4 regions of the Streptomyces aureoversilis genome follow, and region 2 is predicted to be linked to each of the others. Evidence: riboswitches for the same ligand, from Rfam matches in the RefSeq annotation. Region 2 holds a riboswitch; each other region holds the start of a gene.

What was found. A riboswitch is a leader RNA that binds a small molecule or an ion and turns the genes downstream of it on or off. The one in region 2 is predicted to bind cobalamin.
Region 1: it holds a riboswitch for cobalamin, as region 2 does, so the genes downstream of both, ACFPP6_RS18270 (cobalamin biosynthesis protein) here and metE (5-methyltetrahydropteroyltriglutamate--homocysteine S-methyltransferase) in region 2, are expected to answer to the same signal.
Region 3: it holds a riboswitch for cobalamin, as region 2 does, so the genes downstream of both, ACFPP6_RS16740 (ribonucleoside-diphosphate reductase subunit alpha) here and metE (5-methyltetrahydropteroyltriglutamate--homocysteine S-methyltransferase) in region 2, are expected to answer to the same signal.
Region 4: it holds a riboswitch for cobalamin, as region 2 does, so the genes downstream of both, nicT (Nickel transporter NicT) here and metE (5-methyltetrahydropteroyltriglutamate--homocysteine S-methyltransferase) in region 2, are expected to answer to the same signal.

What each region holds. Positions count from the first base shown of each region.
Region 1 is NZ_JBHSKJ010000009.1:268,914-273,886, forward strand. Features, by position in the region: gene ACFPP6_RS18265 (cobyric acid synthase) at 1-820, opposite strand, end outside; gene ACFPP6_RS18270 (cobalamin biosynthesis protein) at 850-1,815, opposite strand; cobalamin riboswitch at 1,944-2,063, opposite strand; gene ACFPP6_RS18275 (hypothetical protein) at 2,444-2,674, opposite strand; gene ACFPP6_RS18280 (inorganic phosphate transporter) at 2,694-3,938, opposite strand; gene ACFPP6_RS18285 (class II aldolase/adducin family protein) at 4,101-4,751, shown strand; gene ACFPP6_RS18290 (alpha/beta hydrolase) at 4,927-4,973, shown strand, end outside.
Region 2 is NZ_JBHSKJ010000001.1:258,257-263,229, forward strand. Features, by position in the region: gene metE (5-methyltetrahydropteroyltriglutamate--homocysteine S-methyltransferase) at 44-2,368, opposite strand; cobalamin riboswitch at 2,546-2,756, opposite strand; gene ACFPP6_RS00965 (hypothetical protein) at 2,837-3,229, opposite strand; gene ACFPP6_RS00970 (hypothetical protein) at 3,443-3,793, shown strand; gene ACFPP6_RS00975 (hypothetical protein) at 3,882-4,166, shown strand; gene ACFPP6_RS00980 (hypothetical protein) at 4,336-4,548, shown strand; gene ACFPP6_RS00985 (hypothetical protein) at 4,594-4,973, opposite strand, start outside.
Region 3 is NZ_JBHSKJ010000008.1:295,782-300,754, reverse strand. Features, by position in the region: gene ACFPP6_RS16750 (DUF3311 domain-containing protein) at 67-324, shown strand; gene mctP (monocarboxylate uptake permease MctP) at 321-1,946, shown strand; adenosylcobalamin-variant (AdoCbl-variant) riboswitch at 2,175-2,275, shown strand; gene ACFPP6_RS16740 (ribonucleoside-diphosphate reductase subunit alpha) at 2,448-4,835, shown strand; gene ACFPP6_RS16735 (ribonucleotide-diphosphate reductase subunit beta) at 4,835-4,973, shown strand, end outside.
Region 4 is NZ_JBHSKJ010000003.1:208,630-213,602, forward strand. Features, by position in the region: gene ACFPP6_RS06480 (hypothetical protein) at 1-19, opposite strand, end outside; gene ACFPP6_RS06485 (APC family permease) at 31-1,593, opposite strand; cobalamin riboswitch at 1,890-2,107, shown strand; gene nicT (Nickel transporter NicT) at 2,139-3,284, shown strand; gene ACFPP6_RS06495 (MFS transporter) at 3,410-4,615, opposite strand; gene ACFPP6_RS06500 (alpha/beta hydrolase) at 4,727-4,973, opposite strand, start outside.

The DNA.
Region 1 (4,973 bases), on a different contig from region 2:
AGTTGGACATCAGCGGCACCGCGCACACCGCGACCCGCAGCACGTCCGCCCCGTGCGGCGGGGCCACCACCGACTCGCGCACGGCGCCGCGCAGCGAGACGCGCAGGCCGTCCTCCTCGTCGATGCCGAGGCCGTGCGCGAACGGCAGGACGCCGAACGTGCGCCGGCCCGTCAGCTCGTACAGCATGTCCAGGCCGGGCTCCAGCAGCGTCACGTCGCCCCGGAACTTGTTGACGACGTAACCCGCTATCAGCTCCTGGTCCTCGGGCGAGAGCAGGGCCGTCGTGCCGAAGAACGACGCGAAGACGCCGCCGCGGTCGATGTCGCCGACCACGACCACGGGCAGCCGGGCCGCCCGGGCGATGCCCATGTTGACGATGTCGCTGCGCCGCAGGTTGATCTCGGCCGGGCTGCCGGCGCCCTCGCAGATCACCGCGTCGTGCGTGCGCCGCAGCTCCTCCAGGCACTCGGTCACCGTGCCGAACAGATGCTCCTGGCGGCCCGCGTGATAGCCGCGCGCACTGAGCTCGCCCACCGGCTTGCCCATCAGCACGACCTGGCTGCTGCGGTCGCCGCCCGGCTTGAGCAGCACGGGGTTCATGAGGGCGCTCGGCTCCACGCGGGCCGCGGCCGCCTGCATGGCCTGGGCCCGGCCTATCTCCGCGCCCTCGCGCGTCACGAACGAGTTGAGCGACATGTTCTGCGCCTTGAACGGCGCGACCTTGACGCCCTTGCGGGACAGCCAGCGGCAGATGCCGGCCGTCACCACGCTCTTGCCCGCGTCCGAGGTGGTGCCGGCCACCAGCAGGCCCCCGCCCAGCGGGCCCGCGGACCCGCTCCTGTCAGCCGTCACCGGCTCCTCCTCCGTGCGTACCGTGCGAAGCTTCCGACAGAGAGCCTGCCCACCACGGCCGTTCCCAGGGCCAGCAGGGAGACCCGGCGCGAGAGGCGTACCGCGCGCTCGATGTCGTCCGTCGCCACCGGGCGGTTCTCCGCCCCCAGCACGGGCCGGTGCTCGACGCGGCCCGCGTACGCGAGGGTGCCGCCGAGCCGCACGCCGAGGGCGCCGGCGAACGCGGCCTCCACGGGACCCGCGTTGGGGCTGGGGTGGCGGGACGCGTCCCGCCGGGCCACCCGCCAGGCGCCGCGCGGATCCGGGCCCGCGAGGACGGCGAGGGCCGCGGTGAGGCGGGCGCCGGGCCAGCCGGCGACGTCGTCGAGCCGGGCCGAGGCCCAGCCGAAGCGGCGGTAGCGGGGGGACTTGTGGCCCACCATCGCGTCCAGCGTGTTCACGGCCCGGAAGGCCACCAGACCCGGCACGCCCCCGAGGGCGCCCCACACCAGCGCGCCGACGACGGCGTCGGAGGTGTTCTCGGCCACGGACTCCACGACGGCGCGCGCGATCTGCTGCCCGTCCAGGGCCTGCGGGTCGCGCCCGCACAGGTGCGGCAGGCGCTCGCGGGCGACGTCCACGTCGCCGGCGGCGAGCGCGCCGCCGATCGCGCGGGCCTCGCGGCCCAGGGAGGTGCCCCCGAGCACGGCCCAGGTGGCGGCGGCGGTCAGGGCGATGCCGGCGGGGCGGGAAGCGCGCGCGGCGCGCGCCAGCAGCGCGGCACCGGCGGCCGGGCCGCCCGCGCACAGCAGGGCCTGCGCGGCGCCGTGGCCGCGGTGGTCGCGCCACAGGCGCTGCTCGACGGCCTGGGCGGCGCGGCCGAACGCGGCCACGGGGTGGCCGCGGCGGGGGTCGCCCAGGACGCGGTCACCGAGGAAGCCGAGGGCGGCGCCGCACGCGAAACCGATCGGATCGGCACGCATCGGCTCAGACCGCCGTCACGCCTCGGCGGGGGGAGGGAAGCGTACGGGGCGTTCGGTGGCGGGCGCCGGGCATGACGATGTGTCCTCACTCAGGGTCCGCGCCCTGGCTCGACGTGACCGGCGACCAGAGTCTCCTGGCTCCCGGATCCGCGCCGCCCCGGCCTTCCGGCTCGCCGCCGTGGCATCGCGTGGGGGAGACGCTCCCCGGTGACAGTGGCGGGACCGCGCCGGATTCACACCGGCTTCCTCTGCTGTCGCCGTTTGGCTCCGGAAGTCCACCATGTGCCGCGGGCGCCGTCAACTCACCTCTGACCTGGCCCGACCCGCCGTCCCCGGCTGCGCCGGGCAGCCCGGGGAGCGCGGCACCGCCGGACTCCGCCGTGCCGGTCGCTCGCCGTGGCGGCGGATCTTTGCGCGCGGCGGGTGTGAGGGCTCCCGGCCTTCGCCGCCCGGGCCGCGCGGAATCTTCTGCCGCCGCCGTGGCGCGCGCCTGTGACGCACCTCTCCGCACCTCTCCGGCGGTGCCGTGCTGCCCGCAGCACCCGGAGGCTTCCTGCGACCCCCGGAGGGAAACGCAGCGGCCGGGACCCCCGTGGGGGTCCCGGCCGTCGAAGCGGGTCGTGAGCGGTTACACCACGATCAAGTAGATGCCGTAGCCCACGGCCGCCGCGCACAGCGCGAAGCACGCGTACGCACCGGAGTGCCGCACGAGCGCCCCCGCGCCCGCCGCCGAGTCCGCCGAGCTCCCCGCGCGGGGCGACGTGCCGACGATGCCGAGGGTGAAGATGCCCACCAGGCCGACCGTCACCACGAGGCTGACGCCGAAGACCTGGCCGAGGGCTGCCCAGTCGATCTGCATGCTGTTTCTTCCTTAAGCCTTAGCTCGCCGTGGCGGCGGCAGGAGCCCGCCCGGCCTCGGGGGAGGGGGAGACCGCGGCGGCCAGGGGGCCGGCCGGCGGCGGGGCGACGGCCTGCAGGGCCGCGGTGACGACACCGGCCGGCTCGGCGTCGGTGCCGGCCTCGCTCGGGTCCAGGTCCTCGTGGGTGACGGGCTTGCGGCGCGAGGCCAGCCAGATCGCGCCGGAGACGGCCAGGCCGAGGACGGCGACGGCCGCGACGCCCCAGTCGCCCTGGTCGGCGAGGAGGGCGGCGCCACCGGCGACCAGGCCCGCGGCGGGCAGGGTCAGGCCCCAGGCCATGATCATGCGGCTTGCGGTCGACCAGCGCACGACGCCGCCCTTGCGGCCGAGGCCGGCGCCCATGATCGAGCCGGAGCAGACCTGGGTGGTGGAGAGGGCGAAGCCGATGTGCGAGGAGGCGAGGATCACGGTCGCGGCGCCGGTCTGCGCGGCGAAGCCCTGCGCGGGCTTGATGTCGGTGAGGCCCTTGCCGAGGGTCTGGATGATGCGCCAGCCGCCCAGGTACGTGCCGAGCGCGATGGCCAGGCCCGCGGAGACGATGACCCACATGGGCGGGTCGGCGTGCGGGGCGACGACGCCGCCGGCGACGAGGGCGAGGGTGATCACGCCCATGGTCTTCTGGGCGTCGTTGGTGCCGTGGGCGAGGGAGACCAGGGCGGCCGAGGCGATCTGGCCGGCGCGGTAGCCCTTGGCGGTCTCGCGCTCGTCGCGGCCCTTGGTGAGCCGGTAGGTGAGGCGGGTCGCGCACCAGGCGGCGATGCCGGCCACGAGCGGCGCGGCGACGGCCGGGATCAGGACCTTCATGACGACCTTGTCGGTGTTGACCGCGTCGAAGCCGACGGCGACGACCGTCGCACCGATCAGACCGCCGAAGAGGGCGTGCGAGGAGCTGGAGGGGAGCCCGGCGAGCCAGGTCAGCAGGTTCCAGACGATGGCGCCGACCAGACCGGCGAAGATCACTTCGGGTCTGATGCCGGCGGTCTCATCGATGATTCCCCCGGAGATGGTCTTGGCCACCTCGACGGACAGGAACGCCCCGACGAGGTTCAGGACCGCCGACATCGCCACCGCGGTCTTGGGCTTGAGGGCGCCGGTGGAGATGGTGGTGGCCATGGCGTTGGCCGTGTCGTGGAAGCCGTTCGTAAAGTCGAACACCAAGGCCGTGACGATCACGATCCCGATGAGAAGCGTGATGTGTTCCATTCACCCAGGCAATCAGCTCGATGGTCAGTACAGCGTGGACCGTAAAGACCCTTGGTGAACGGAAGGTGAACTGGGTCGGACTGATCAATGACGCGAACCGGAGGCGGAGCACGGATGACAGGGCGGACGCAAGGACGGACGCAGGGTGGGACGGAGGGACGGATGAGAGAGAGCGAACAGATCCGCCGGGCATGGGACGGCGTCGTGGCCACGGCCCGGCGCACCACGGCCGACGGCCTCGTGGTGGGCACCTCGGGCAACGTCTCCGCACGGGTCGGGGACGCCGTCGTCGTCACCCCGAGCGGCATCCCGTACGACCGGCTGACCCCGCGCGACCTGGTCGCCGTCGACCTGGAGGGCCGCCCGCTCCTGGGCGACCTGGCCCCCACCAGCGAGCTTCCCCTGCACCTCGCCGTCTACCGCGCCACCGGCGCCGCCGCGATCGTGCACACCCACGCCGTGCACGCCACGGCCGTCTCCACCCTCGTCGACGAGCTGCCGCTGATCCACTACATGGCCGGCGCGCTCGGCGGGCCGGTCCGCGTCGCCCCCTACGCCCTCTACGGCAGCGACGAGCTGGCCGCGCACGCCCTGGAGGCCCTGGCCGGCCGCACCGGCTGCCTCCTGCGCAACCACGGGACCCTCACCTACGGCGCGAGCCTCGACCAGGCGTACGACCGCACCGCCCAGCTGGAGTGGATGTGCCGGGTCTGGCTCACCGCCTCGTCCCTCCCCGGCCGCGCACCGACGCTCCTCACCCCGGCCCAGGCCGACCAGGCCACGGAAAAGCTCCGCGACTACGGGAAGCCGTAGACCGCCCCGGCCGCCCCGGCGGTGACCTCCGCCACACAACAACCTCCGCCGCAACGGTGAGCAACCACCGCGCCGGGACGGCACGCCGTGGCGGCGGCACAGGATTGCGGGCCTGCCGCCGGCAGGGCCTCCCGCCCACTGGCCGGTGGCGGGCACGCCGCTCACACTGGAGGGCATGGGCATACGGACCACGGCGGCCGTGGCCGCCGTCACGGCTTTCGG
Region 2 (4,973 bases):
GACGCCGGGTCGTCCGGCGCCGCCCCCTCCCGTCAGGTGACCGTCAGGAGGCCTGGCCGGGGATCTCGGCCCGGACCGTGCGGGCCGCCGCGACCAGGTTCTCCAGGGAGGCCCGGACCTCGGTCCAGCCACGGGTCTTCAGACCGCAGTCGGGGTTGACCCACAGGCGCTCGCCGGGGATCGCCTCCAGGCCCTTGCGCAGCAGCGCCGCCGCCTCGTCCGCCCCCGGGATGCGCGGCGAGTGGATGTCGTAGACGCCCGGGCCGACCTCGCGCGGGTAGCCGGCGACGGCCAGCTCCGCGGCGACCTGCATGTGCGAGCGGGCGGCCTCCAGGCTGATGACGTCGGCGTCGAGGTCGTCGATGGCCTGGAGGACGTCGCCGAACTCCGCGTAGCACATGTGCGTGTGGATCTGGGTGTCCGGCCGGACGCCGCTGGTGGACAGGCGGAACGACTCGGTCGCCCACGCCAGGTACCCGGCGTGGCCGGCCGCGCGCAGGGGCAGCGTCTCGCGCAGGGCGGGCTCGTCCACCTGGATCACCGACGTCCCGGCGGCCTCCAGGTCGTTCACCTCGTCGCGCAGGGCGAGGGCCACCTGGCGGGCGGTCTCGCCGAGCGGCTGGTCGTCGCGGACGAACGACCAGGCGAGCATGGTGACCGGGCCGGTCAGCATGCCCTTGACCGGGCGGCTCGCCACCGACTGGGCGAAGCGGGTCCAGCGCACGGTCATCGGCTCGGGGCGGGAGATGTCGCCGGCGAGGATCGGCGGGCGGACGTAGCGCGTGCCGTACGACTGGACCCAGCCGTGCTGCGTGGCCAGATAGCCCGTCAGCTGCTCGGCGAAGTACTGCACCATGTCGTTGCGCTCGGGCTCGCCGTGCACCAGGACGTCGATGCCGGCCTTCTCCTGGAAGGAGATGACCTCGCGGATCTCGGCCTCGATGCGCCGCTCGTACGCGGCCTCGTCGATCCGCCCGGCGCGCAGGTCGGCGCGGGCGGTGCGCAGCTCCGTCGTCTGCGGGAAGGAGCCGATGGTGGTGGTCGGCAGCAGCGGCAGGCCGAGGTGGGCCCGCTGCGCGGCCGCCCGCTGGGCGTACGGCTGCGAGCGGCGGCCGTCGGCGTCGGTGACGGCCGCGGCGCGGGCGCGCACGGCCGGGTCGCGGGTGATGGCCGAGCCGGCGCGGGAGGCCAGGTCGGCGCGGTTGGCGGCCAGTTCGGCCGCGATGGTGTCGGTGCCCTGCGCCAGGCCGCGGGCCAGGGTGACGACCTCGGCGGTCTTCTGGCGGGCGAAGGCCAGCCAGCGGACGATCTGCGGGTCGATGTCCCGCTCGGCCGCGGCGTCCAGCGGGACGTGCAGCAGGGAGCAGGAGGAGGAGACGTCGACGCGGCCGGCGAGGCCGAGGAGGGTGCCGAGCGTGGACAGGGACTTCTCGAAGTCGTTGATCCACACGTTGCGGCCGTTGACGACGCCGGCCAGGAGGCGCTTGCCGGGCAGTCCGCCGACGGCCGCGAGGTCGTCGAGGTTGGCGGCGGCGGGCCCGGTGAAGTCCAGGGCGAGGCCCTCGACGGGGGCCTTGGCGAGGACGGGCAGGGCCTCGCCGAGCCGGTCGAAGTAGGAGGCGACGAGCAGCTGGGGCCGGTCGGTCAGGCCGCCCAGGTCGCGGTAGGCGCGGCCGGCGGCGTTCAGCTCGGCGGGGGTGCGGTCCTGGACCAGGGCGGGCTCGTCGAGCTGCACCCAGGCGGCCCCGGCGGCCCGCAGGTCGGCGAGCACCTCGGCGTACACCGGCAGCAGCCGGTCGAGGAGGGTGAGCGGTTCGAAGTCGGCGGCGACGCCGGGTGCGGCCTTGGCCAGCAGTAGGTAGGTGACGGGCCCGACGAGGACCGGACGGGGGGTCAGGCCGAGGGCGAGGGCCTCCTTCAGCTCGGCGACCTGCTTGGTGGAGTCCGCGGCGAAGGCCGTGTCGGGGCCGAGCTCGGGGACCAGGTAGTGGTAGTTGGTGTCGAACCACTTGGTCATCTCCAGCGGCGCCACGTCCTGGGTGCCGCGGGCCATGGCGAAGTAGCCGTCGAGGGAGTCGGCTTCGACGGCCGCGCGGTGCCGCGCGGGGATCGCGCCGACCATGACGCTGGTGTCCAGGACGTGGTCGTAGAGCGAGAAGTCGCCCGTGGGCACCTCGTGAACGCCGGCGCCGGCCAGCTGCTGCCAGTTGGTGCGGCGCAGTGCGGCGGCCGTGTCCCGGAGGTCGCCGGCGGTGACGCGGTCCTTCCAGTACCCCTCGATCGCCTTCTTCAGTTCACGGTTGCGGCCCTGACGGGGGTAGCCGTACACGGTGGCCTGGGCTGCCGCGGCTGCGGACTTGCTGGTCACGGAACTCTCCTTCGCGAGCGTGCGTGCGTCCATGACCCCGGGGACGGGCGGAAGGCGCGAAGGAACGACGGAACCGGGCGGTGCTGCCGGAGTGCGGTCGCGTATGCGCCGCCGTCCGTGCCCGCCTGATGTGTGCGCCGACCCGCCCTCGAGGTCACCGGGATCTCCGTGCGCTCGGCAGCGCACGGGCAGTCGGCAGGTCTTCGGACTCGCGGGCACGCCACATGGCACCTACTGGCCGTCGCTTCCCGGATCCGTACGGATCCAGTGCGTATGACGGCGGTCGTTCCCGCTCACCGCTGCGGGGCAGTCCCGGATTCCCACCGGGTTCCCTCTTGCGACGCGCCTGCCTGGCGAGCAGGGCGAACCGGCTGCACCGTCACCATATGGTGCCGGGCGGGCCCACGGACAGACCTGTTCGGATACCGGACTGTGGTGTGGGACACGCGACGCACGAACGGACGTTCCTCAGGAGGCCGTTCGCGTGGCCAGGCGCAGGCGCAGCTCCATCTCGTGCTCGCCGGACACGTGCCCCCGGTGCTCGACGGCGAAGGCCCGTTCGAGCTCCTCCTTGACCTGGCGGACGGGGTCCGCCGCGCCGAAGAGGTCGGCGGTCACCGCGCCCGACAGGGGCGTCCCCTCCGGCTGCACCGCGTCGCCGCCGGTGCGCGTCCGGGTGTCGACGCTCATGCACCAGATCATGGGCCCGGCGCCCGGGGCGCCGGGCCCGGTCTCGCCGCGCGGCGGCCCGGCCTCGGGGAAGACGGCCTCGAGGACGCCGAAGACGGCGCCCGCGTCCTGGTGGCCGCAGTCCGTCAGATGCACGCTGACGTGGTCCGCACTCTCCCGGGCATCCGTCACTGCTCCTCCTTCGCCGTCCTGGCCGTGGCCGGGCTCCGCCGCCGAGCGGGAGGCCCTGCCTCGACCGTACGGCGCGCCCGGGTGCTCTGGCGCGGGCTGTGCGACCATCCGGGCCAGGTACCCGGCCCCCGCACGAAGATGCAGGGTCCGATTCAACGGCCTCACCCGAACGGTGGAATGCGCCGAAAGTAATTGACTGATTACGCTTAGTGCATGAACCTGTGGAGTCCTGAGCCGCTGCCGTGGCGGCCCGCCGTGCGGGCCACGGTCGCCGTGCTGGTCTCCGTCCTCCTGCTGTTCTCCGGCGGGAGCGGCACCGTCTACGCCCTGGGCCCCGGCCCGGAGGAGAGCTCCGTCTCCGTGGAGTTCGCCGCCACCGACGACTGCGTCGCGGACCCCCGTTCGCCCCGCTCCTCGGTCTCGCCCTCCAGGCGCTCCTGCCTCCCGCCCTTCCGGGCGTCCGTCTCGCGGGCCGCCCCGGCCTGCCCGCTGCCGGCCCCGGCCGCCCCCGAGGCCCCCGCGGCTTCCGCCGGCCCCGCGCGCCACGACGTCCTGCGCTGCTGAGAAGGACCGCGCCCGCCCCCGGCCGTCCCGGGCGGACGCACATGCGGAACTCCCTTCACACCGGCAGGCACGAGAGCAGAGAGACGTCATGCCCCTCGATCCCGCGCGTGTCCTGAGTGCGTATCTGCGTGCCCAGGTCTACCGCGCCCACGGTCCAGACCCCAAGCCCGCCTCGACCGACGGTGAGCACCCTCCGGGCACCACGAGCCCTTCGCGCGGTGCGGACCCCGCCGCCCTGGCCGAGGAGAAGCCTCCTGCCGGCCCCGGCGCGAGCATCCCCGTCGCGGAAGCCGAACCGGCCGCCCCCCGCGGCGCGCCACCGACCCGGCCCGGCCTCTTCGCCCGTCTGCTGCTGTACGTGCGGCAGGAATAGCAGGGCCCGCCCGGCGGGCCGCCCGCTCCCGGCACCGGGAGCGGGCGGCCGCGCTTCCGCCTGCCGGCGCCTGCCCGTTCCCCTTTCAGGTGAAGGGGCGGTCCCGGCCCGTCGGTGGCCTCCCGGCGGCGGGAAAGGGATGCCCGTCGACGCTGACGAGGGAGAACCCATGCCGACCGACGATGTCGCGCGATTCCTGGAGGCCCTGAGCCCGGCCCACCGCGAGGAGGTCCGGCACCAGCCGCGCGAGCAGCAGGAGAAGCTGGCGGCCGCCTGGGAGAAGGAGCTGCGGGAGGACACCGACCTCGACACGCTGAGCGAGCTGTCGCCGGCCGCCGCCGAGAGCGAGGCGGCCCGGCGGGTCGTCGAAGGACGTTCCTAGGTACGGGGGGCTCGGGGGCACGGCCCCTGAGCCCCCCGTGGCCCCCTATTCCGTGGCCGTCACCCGGGCCAGCGCCTCGTCGCGTACGTCCGGGTGGGGGTGCCGGCGCAGGGACCGCAGTTGCTCGCGCCAGGGGGCGGACCAGCCGGTGCGGCGGCCCCCGAGCACGGTGAGCGCAAGCGCGAACAGCCCGGTGGCCAGGCCCCCGTCGTCCGCGAGGGAGCGGGCCGCGTGGGCGAGCGCCTCGTCGCTGCCGTCGCGGCTGCCGAACCTCCCGGCGAGGGAACCGGCCGTCCGCGCCGCGAGCACGGGCCGGCCCTCGTGCAGCCGGGCGAGGCGCTCCAGCTGCGCCGTCAGGGCGTCCGGTGAGGCGGCCGGGTCGAGGACCCGGAGCATCAGCTCGACCGCCTCGGGGACGTGGTCCC
Region 3 (4,973 bases), on a different contig from region 2:
CCAGCGGGGCCCTCGCCTAGATTTCCTGCGCATCACGCAGTGATCACACAGGGGGGAGTCACCACCATGACGGAACCACCGGAGGGCGGCAGGAGGGCGGTCGTCACCCTGCCCCTGGCCGTGGCGGGACTGTGTCTGGCCGTCCCGTTCGTCGCGATGCTGTGGGTCGACTCCTACGCCAGGACCGCGCCCGCCTTCATCGGCATCCCTTTCTTCTACTGGTACCAGATGCTGTGGGTGCCCGTTTCGACCCTGCTCACCGTCGTCGCCTACGTGCTCGTGCGGCGTCAGGAGCGGGCCCGCAAGGCGGGTGAGCGGCGATGAAGGACGGCGTGAACGGCGTGGCGCTCGCCGTCTTCATCTTCTTCTTCCTGGCCGTGACGGTCATGGGCTTCATGGCCTCGAAGTGGCGGCGGGCCGAGAACGCGGACAACCTCGACGAGTGGGGGCTGGGCGGGCGGTCCTTCGGCACCTGGGTCACCTGGTTCCTGCTCGGCGGCGACCTCTACACCGCGTACACCTTCGTGGCCGTCCCGGCGGCGATCTACGCGGGCGGTGCGGCCGGCTTCTTCGCGGTGCCGTACACGATCCTCTGCTACCCCCTGGTCTTCACCTTCCTGCCCCGCCTGTGGTCGGTCTCCCACAAGCACGGCTACGTGACGTCGTCGGACTTCGTCCGCGGCCGCTTCGGCTCGAAGGGCCTCTCGCTCGCCCTCGCGCTCACCGGCATCCTCGCGACGATGCCGTACATCGCGCTGCAGCTCGTCGGCATACAGGCGGTCCTGGACGTGCTGGGCGTGGGCGGCGGGTCGAACTGGTTCATGAAGGACCTGCCGCTGCTCATCGCCTTCGGCGTGCTCGCGGCCTACACCTACTCCTCCGGGCTGCGGGCGCCCGCGCTGATCGCCTTCGTCAAGGACACGCTGATCTACATCGTGATCATCGTGGCGATCATCTACATCCCCATCAAGCTGGGCGGTTTCGACGACATCTTCGCGAAGGCGGGCGAAGCGTTCGCGGTCAAGAACCCGGAGACCGGCAAACCGCGCGGCGCCCTGGTGAGCGGTCCGGACGCGCAGTGGGCGTACGCGACGCTCGCGCTCGGCTCGGCGATGGCGCTCTTCCTCTACCCCCACTCGGTGACCGCGGTTCTCTCCAGCAAAGGCCGCAACGTCATCCGCCGCAACACGACGATCCTGCCGCTGTACTCCCTGATGCTGGGCCTGCTCGCGATGCTCGGCTTCATGGCCATCGCCGCGGGGATCAAGGTGAAGAACGGGCAGCTCGCGATCCCCCAGCTGTTCGAGGACATGTTCCCGGACTGGTTCACGGGCGTGGCCTTCGCCGCCATCGGCATCGGCGCCCTGGTCCCGGCCGCGATCATGTCGATCGCCGCGGCGAACCTTTTCACCCGCAACATCTACAAGGACTTCATCCGGCCGGACGCCTCGCCCGGGCACGAGGCGAAGGTCTCCAAGCTCGCCTCGCTGCTGGTGAAGGTCGGCGCGCTCGTCTTCGTCCTCACCATGGACAAGACCGTCGCCATCAACTTCCAGCTGCTCGGTGGCATCTGGATCCTGCAGACGGTCCCCGCGCTCGTGGGCGGGCTCTTCACCCGCTGGTTCCACCGCTGGGCCCTGCTGGCCGGCTGGGCCGCGGGGATGGGGTACGGCACCTGGAAGGCGTACGACACGCCGAGCGCGACGCAGGATCATTTCGGGAATACCAACCTCATCCCCCTTATCGGAGAAAAGGGCTATATCGGGCTCACCGCCTTCGCGCTCAATGTGATCGTCGTCATCGTCCTGACGTTCACCCTGAAGGCGCTCCGCGTGCCGGACGGCACGGACGAGACCTCGGCTGCGGACTACACGGCGGACGCGGGCGACCCCGGGGTCCGGACCGAGCTCCCGCCGGCCACCGCAGGGGCCCCTGGAGGGCATTAGAGCGACCCTCGGCGGGGCCCTCGCCCCGCGGAGCCGACCGGGCCGCCACGCCCCCCTGGAGGGGGCGTGGCGGCCCTTCGCCGCGCCCCGCTCCCGGACCCCCCTCCGACCTGCGAACCCACCCTCAACACCGGGGCCTGATAACACATTCCGACCCATGCGCTTACCGCGCGACACAACATGTGGGGGCGCGTACGAGGGGCGGCACTAGATGTATGCTCGTCCTCGCTGTCGTCGCAGGGGAATCCGGTGAAAATCCGGAACTGTCCCGCAACGGTGCATGTATGCCGTTAAGCCGCGCATGCAGGAGTCCGAGTACCTGCCGGCAGCACGCCCTCCACCGAGCCTGCCCTGGGCTCGGCTATGGGCGTTGAATTCGTCCGGGCCTCGCGGGTTGGGCCGACGGACGCCTACGAGGCATGCCCTGGTCCGTCAGGCGCGCCCGTACGCGACCGTCGTGCTCTCCCGCCGGCCCACCCAGCCGAGCGAGGGAGAGCCTCAGTGACCATCGCGCCCGCCGATCCGGTCTCAGCGGAAGAAGCGACCGGCGGCCCCGGGACCGCGCTGCTGCGCACCCTGACCGACCTCACCGCCGACCTTCCTGCCACCGACCCCGGCAAGGTCGCCGCCGCCGCACTGCGGGGCCGGAGCGCGAACTCGGACGAGGCCGAGCTGCGCTCCCTCGCCACCGAGGCCGCCGCCGGGCTGATCGCCGAGGAGCCCGAGTACTCCAAGCTCGCCGCGCGGCTGCTCACCCGCGCGATCGCCGACGAGGCCGCCGGCCAGGGCGCCACGTCCTTCTCCGCCTCGGTCGCCGTCGGCCACCGCGAGGGCCTGATCGCGGACGACACCGCCGCCTTCGTGGCCACCCACGCCGCGCGCCTGGACGAGCTGGTCGACGAGGCCCTCCTCGGCGGCGCCGACGACCGCTTCGGCTACTTCGGCCTGCGCACCCTGCACAGCCGCTACCTGCTGCGCCACCCGATCACCCGCAACGTGATCGAGACCCCGCAGCACTTCCTGCTGCGCGTGGCCTGCGGCCTGGCCGAGGACCACTCCGAGCGCGCCGTCGCCGACGTCGCCGAGCTGTACGGCCTGACGAGCACCCTGTCGTACCTGCCGTCCTCCCCCACGCTCTTCAACTCCGGCACCCGCCACCCGCAGATGTCGTCCTGCTACCTGCTGGACTCCCCGCTGGACGAGCTGGACTCGATCTACGACCGCTACCACCAGGTGGCGCGCCTGTCGAAGCACGCCGGCGGCATCGGCCTGTCGTACAGCCGCATCCGCTCGCGCGGCTCGCTGATCCGCGGCACCAACGGCCACTCCAACGGCATCGTGCCGTTCCTGCGCACCCTCGACGCCTCCGTCGCCGCCGTCAACCAGGGCGGCCGCCGCAAGGGCGCGGCCTGCGTCTACCTCGAGACCTGGCACGCCGACATCGAGGAGTTCCTGGAGCTCCGCGACAACACCGGTGAGGAGGCCCGCCGCACCCACAACCTCAACATCGCGCACTGGATCCCGGACGAGTTCATGCGCCGCGTCGAGGCCGACGCCGAGTGGTCGCTGTTCTCCCCGGCCGACACGCCCGACCTGGTCGACCTCTACGGCGACGAGTTCGACGCCGCGTACCGCAAGTACGAGGCCGAGGGCAAGGCCGTCAAGCAGATCCCGGCCCGCGTGCTCTACGCCCGCATGATGCGCACCCTCGCGCAGACCGGCAACGGCTGGATGACGTTCAAGGACGCCGCCAACCGCACCGCCAACCAGACGGCCGAGAAGGGCGCGGTCGTCCACTCCTCGAACCTCTGCACCGAGATCCTCGAGGTCACGGACGACGGCGAGACCGCGGTCTGCAACCTGGGCTCCGTCAACCTCGCGCAGCACCTCGGTGCCGACGGCGAGATGGACTGGGAGAAGCTCGACCGCACGGTCCGCACGGCCGTCACGTTCCTCGACCGCGTCGTGGACATCAACTTCTACCCGACCGAGCAGGCCGGCAGCTCCAACAGCCGCTGGCGCCCGGTGGGCCTGGGCCTGATGGGCCTGCAGGACGTCTTCTTCCGCCTGCGCATGCCCTTCGACTCGCCCGAGGCGAAGGAGCTGTCCACCCGCATCTCCGAGCGCATCATGCTCGCGGCGTACGAGGCCTCCGCCGACCTCGCCGAGCGGCACGGCCCGCACCCGGCCTGGTCCGCGACCCGCACCGCCCGCGGCGTGCTGCACCCGGACCACTACCCCAACGCCGTCGCCGCCTGGGAGGACCGCTGGGAGGCGCTGCGCGCCCGCATCGGCGAGGTCGGCATGCGCAACTCGCTGCTGCTCGCCATCGCCCCGACGGCCACCATCGCCTCCATCGCCGGCGTGTACGAGTGCATCGAGCCGCAGGTCTCCAACCTCTTCAAGCGCGAGACGCTCTCCGGTGAGTTCCTGCAGGTCAACACCTATCTGGTGGAGGACCTCAAGAAGCTCGGCGTGTGGGACCGCACCACCCGCGAGGCGATGACCGAGGCCAACGGCTCGATCCAGGAGATGCGCTGGATCCCGCAGGAGGTGCGCGACCTGTACCGCACCGCCTGGGAGATCCCGCAGCGCGCCCTGATCGACATGGCCGCCTCCCGTACGCCGTACCTGGACCAGAGCCAGTCGCTGAACCTCTTCATGGCCTCGCCCACCATCGGCAAGCTCAGCTCGATGTACGCGTACGCCTGGAAGCAGGGCATCAAGACGACGTACTACCTGCGCTCGCGCCCGGCGACCCGGATCGCCCGCGCGGCGTCCGGCGGTGCCGCCGCGCCCGCCACCATCCCCGTGCAGCAGGCCGCGCCCGACGCGGACGCCATCGCCTGCTCCCTTGAGAACCCCGAGTCCTGCGAGGCATGCCAGTAATGACCACGGCACCCGAACGCCAGAAGAACCTGCTCGACCCGGGTTTCGAGCTGACGCTGCGCCCCATGCGGTACCCGGACTTCTACGACCGCTACCGCGACGCGATCAAGAACACCTGGACCGTCGAGGAGGTCGACC
Region 4 (4,973 bases), on a different contig from region 2:
GGGAGGCAGAAACAGGCATGGATGCAAGTATCACCGCTCGGCGGGCACCCCGGTGTCCGGGTCGGCGTCCGGCGCCCCGCCCGACCTGGTGTCAGGGACCGCACCCGCGGCGAGGCCGGGGGCGGTTCCGGCGGCCGTCCCGGGGGCGGTGTCCGGGCCGGCGCCGTGCAGGTACTCCTCGCTGATCTCCCGCGGCCCGAACGGCCACACCTTCTCGTAGCGCGACCAGAGCAGGAAGGCCACGCAACCGGCCCCGACCCAGGCCAGGGACCATTCGATGGGGTGCCGCCCGGGTGAATTCCGGTTCGCGTAGCCGTAGATGACGAGCCACCCCACCAGCGCCACCAGGCTCGGCAGCGGGTAGAGCCACATCCGGTACGGGCGCGGCAGGTCCGGCTGGCGGCGGCGCAGCACGGTCACGGCCAGGACCTGGGCGAGGGCCTGCACGATCACCATCACGGAGGTGAGCAGCTGGATCAGCGTGGCCAGGTTCGTATGACGGCCGATCAGGAACCCTGCGCCCGTGATGACTCCCATGGCGGCCAGGCCCAGCGCCGGGAAGCGGTGTCTGGGGTGCAGTCGCCCGAAGGGGCGGAAGAAGACCTTCTCCCGGGCGGCGTCGTAGGGCACCCGGGAGCCGCCGAGCAGCCCGGCGAGGACCGAGGCGACGGCCGTGACGAGGATGAGCACGGTGACGAGCCGGGCGGGCCCCTTGCCCCAGGCCTCCTCCAGGACCGCCGAGGCGACGGACGAGGACGCCGTCGAGGCGGGGTCGAGCATCTGCTTCCAGTCGATGACGCCGAGCGTGCCGATCTGCAGGAGCAGGTAGATGGCCATGATGCCGAGGATGGAGAAGACGATGGCGCGCGGCAGGGTGCGCCCGGGGTTCTTGATCTCGGCGCCCATGTAGGCGGCCGTGTTGTAGCCGAGGTAGTCGTAGATGCCGATGGTCAGGCCCGCCGCGAAGCCGATCCAGAAGTGGTTGGTCGTCAGCTCGAAGGCGTCCGCGGGGTAGGTGAAGGCCCGGTCGGGGCTGAAGTGGGTGAAGGCGGCGAGGATGACCAGCACGACGGAGGCGATCATCACGCACCACAGCACGACCGTGATCCGCGCGATGTTCTCGACGCGCCGCCACAGCACCAGCACGATCAGCGCGATGACGGCCAGCCCGGTCAGGTCGCCCTGCGTCTGGCCCATGTCCGGCCACAGATAGCCCAGGTACTGCACGAAGCCGATGACCCCGGTGGACATGCCCAGCGGGATGAAGAGCATCGCCGTCCACACGAACAGGAACGGCATCAGCTTCCCGGTGCGGTACTGGAAGGCCTGGCGCAGGTAGACGTAGCTGCCGCCCGCGCCGGGCAGCGAGGCGCCGAGCTCGGCCCAGATCAGCCCGTCGGCCAGGGCCAGCACCGCGCCCGCGACGAAGCCGATGACGGCCTGCGGGCCGCCGAAGGCCGCGACCATGAGGGGGATGGTGACGAAGGGGCCGATGCCGCACATCTGGCTCATGTTGATGGCGGTGGCCTGGAACAGTCCGATGCGGCGCACGAAGCCGACCCGCTCGTCCGGCGATGGTTCCGTCTCTGCCATGGCGGTCGGCCCTTTCTCGCGCCGGACGGGGTCCGGCTGACCTGATTATCCGTCCAATGCACTGGTAGCACCGGCGTGTCGCAACCGTCCACCGTTCCGACACGCCGGTGCCGCCGACCGGCTGACCGGGCGGCTTCCATCCGTGACGGCAGTGATGGAAGGGGTGGGCGGGGCGGGAGATGCCGGCGCAGAGGCTGGGCCGTCCGGGGGAAGGGCTCGGCCCGCAGCCCCGTCCGCCTACGGCCTGCCGCCGTCGATTGCGAGAGATGTGCAACTGCAGAACTTGTGCACAACCGCTAGGGTGGCCCGGCCGTGGTGTTCGGGAAGACCGGTGACGGGCCCTCGTGGTCCCAGTCCGGAGCGGCCCTCGCCACTGTGATCGGGGAGTGACCGTCCCGTTCCGCGCGCTCCCCACGGCGCGCGGAGCCACTGGCCGCAGCCGGCTGCCGGGAAGGCGGGGACGGGCGCGAACGGACCCGTAAGCCAGGAGACCGGCCACGGCATCTCGCAAATGGTCCACGAGGTGCTGGAGCGTTCAACCCAAGATGTCCCTTACTGCTGATTCATCCGGTTCACCCGGCTCCACCGGTACCGGTCCCGGTGCAGGCCCCGCGCCCGCCTTCCGCTGGCGCCGCGAGGACACCGTGCGGACCGCCGGTCTGCTGGCCGTCATAGCCGCCCTGCACGTCGTCGCGTTCGGCGTGCTCTACCTGCTCGTCGTCCCCAACCACTACACCGTCGGCTCGAAGGTCTACGGGGTCGGGCTCGGCATCACCGCCTACACCCTCGGCATGCGGCACGCCTTCGACGCCGACCACATCGCCGCCATCGACAACACCACCCGCAAGCTCATGGCGGACGGCAAGCGCCCGGTCTCCGTCGGCTTCTGGTTCGCGCTCGGCCACTCCAGCGTCGTCGTCGCGATGGCCGCCCTGGTGGCCGGCGGCACCCAGCTCGCGGGGCGGCTGATGGACGAGGAGTCCACGGCCCACCAGACCCTGGGCGTCGTCGGCACGACGGTCTCCGGAGGCTTCCTCTACCTCATCGCCGCGCTCAACCTCGTCGCCCTCGCCGGCATCCTGCGCATCTTCCGCGCCATGCGCGAGGGCCGCTACGACGAGGCCGAGCTGGAGCAGCACCTGGACTCGCGCGGCTTCATGAACCGCATCCTCGGCCGCTTCACCCGCTCCATCACCCGGCCGGGGCAGATGTACCCGCTGGGCTTCCTCTTCGGGCTCGGCTTCGACACCGCCACCGAGGTCACGCTGATGGTGATGGCGGGCAGCGGGGCCGCCGCGGGCCTGCCCTGGTACGCGATCGTGTGCCTGCCGCTGCTGTTCGCCGCGGGCATGAGCCTGTTCGACACGCTCGACGGCACGTTCATGAACTTCGCCTACCAGTGGGCGTTCTCCAACCCGGTCCGCAAGGTCTACTACAACCTCACGATCACCGGCCTGTCCATCGCCGTGGCCTTCCTCATCGGCACCATCGAACTGGTCGGCGTCCTGCACGAGAAGCTGGGGCTGGACGACGCGGTGAGCGGCTGGATCGCCGGCCTGAACCTCGACAACGTGGGCTTCGTCATCGTCGGCCTGTTCGTGGTGGTGTGGGCGGCGGCCCTCGGCTACTGGCGCTTCGGCAAGGTCGAACAGCGCTGGGCGGCCCGCACGCAGGCCGCGGCCGAGAGCTGACGCCGGCCGGTCCGGTACCGACCGGCCCGGTCCCGCCCGGCCCGGTCGCCGCAGGGCCGGGGCCGGGCCTGATCGCGGGGCCGGGCTTGATCGCGGGCCGGATCCGGTCGCGGCACCGGCCCTGCTCAGACGGCGCGGGCGGGCGCCTCTTCGGCCTCCTCCCGCGCCACCGGGACGAGGTGCGCCTGCCCGGCGAGGATCACCAGGACGCCCACGGCGAGCCCGGCGGCCCCGCACGACGCGGCCCACGTGGGCCCGGCCGTCTCCAGCACCGTGCCGACGACGGCCGAGCCCAGCGCCACGCCCGCCGTCATCAGGGTCACCAGCCAGGCGAACGCCTCGGTGACGGTGCCCGCCGGGGCGAGCTCGCCCACCAGCACGAACACGACGGTGAGCACGGGCGCGAGGAACAGCCCGGTGAGGATCATCAGGCCGGCCATGAACGGCGGCGCGGGCAGCAGGCACAGCAGCCCGTACCCGGCCGTGAGCCCCAGCATCAGCAGCAGCGTCCGGCGCGGCGGCGCCACCCGCCAGTGCCGCACGGCCCCGTAGGCCAGCCCGCCGATCAGCGCGCCGAGGGCGTTGAGCGCGAGGAGCGTGGGGGCACCGCCGGGCAGCCGGTGGTCCTCCGCGTAGTGGACGACGAGGACGTTGAGCGTGCCGATGGCCACGCCCGCGCCCGTGAGGCCCGTGAGCAGCACTACCAGGCCGCGGCTGCGCAGCGGGCCGAGCCAGTCGCCGGAGCGGGCGGGCGCCTTCCAGACCCGGGCGGGCGGGGCTGTGGCGACGACGAGCACTCCGGCGATGCCCAGGAGCGCACCTGCCCACAGCGCCGCCTCGGGCGAGGCGACGGCCACCCCGCCGGCCACCACCAGGGGCCCGCCGACGAAGACCAGCTCCTGCGAGGCGGAGTCCAGGGCGTAGGCCGCCTCCAGCTTCCCGGGCGCGACGATGTCCGGCCACAGGGCCCGCAGGCACGGCTCCAGCGGCGGCGTTGCCGCTCCGGCGAGCGCGACTCCGGCGAGGACGGCCGTGCGGCTGCCGGGCGCGATCGCCACGACCGCGAAGCCCACGGCCGCCACGAGGGCGGTGGGCAGCAGGACGAGCGGCTGGCCCGCCCGGTCCACGAGACGGCCCAGCAGCGGGCCGCCGATCGCGGAGGCGATGGCGAACACGCCCACCGCCACGCCCACGAACCCGTAGGACGCCCCCGCCTGACGGAGGGCCAGCGGTACGGCGACGGAGGCCATCGCGCTCGGCAGCCGCCCGACGAGGCTGCCCAGGAGCAGCCTGGTCACGTGGGGGCCGCGCAGCAGGTCCGCGTAGCTCATGGGGAGTCCTCGCCGCTCGTCGACTCCCTCGGCCACCGGGTGGCCATGTCCGGCGCTGACGCTCGCGTGGGTGAGATCACGAGGGAATGGTTATACGTAACACCCCTGCCGTCAAGGGATTTCCGGCAGGCCCGGACCCTGGCGGAGCAGATCCCCGCCGGGCGCCGTGCCGTCCACCGGACGGGCGGCGACGGCATCGTCCACGCACGCGCTGCCCCGGCCGGCGCAGACGCCGTGCGAGCGGTCGTTCTCCAGCGTGACCGGCCGGGATCCGGGCAGCGCGCGCCGCGTGGCCCGGGCGCCCTCGGACGGGGTGACGGGGCGACGGGGTGACGGGGTCGTGCCGCGAGGCGGCGGG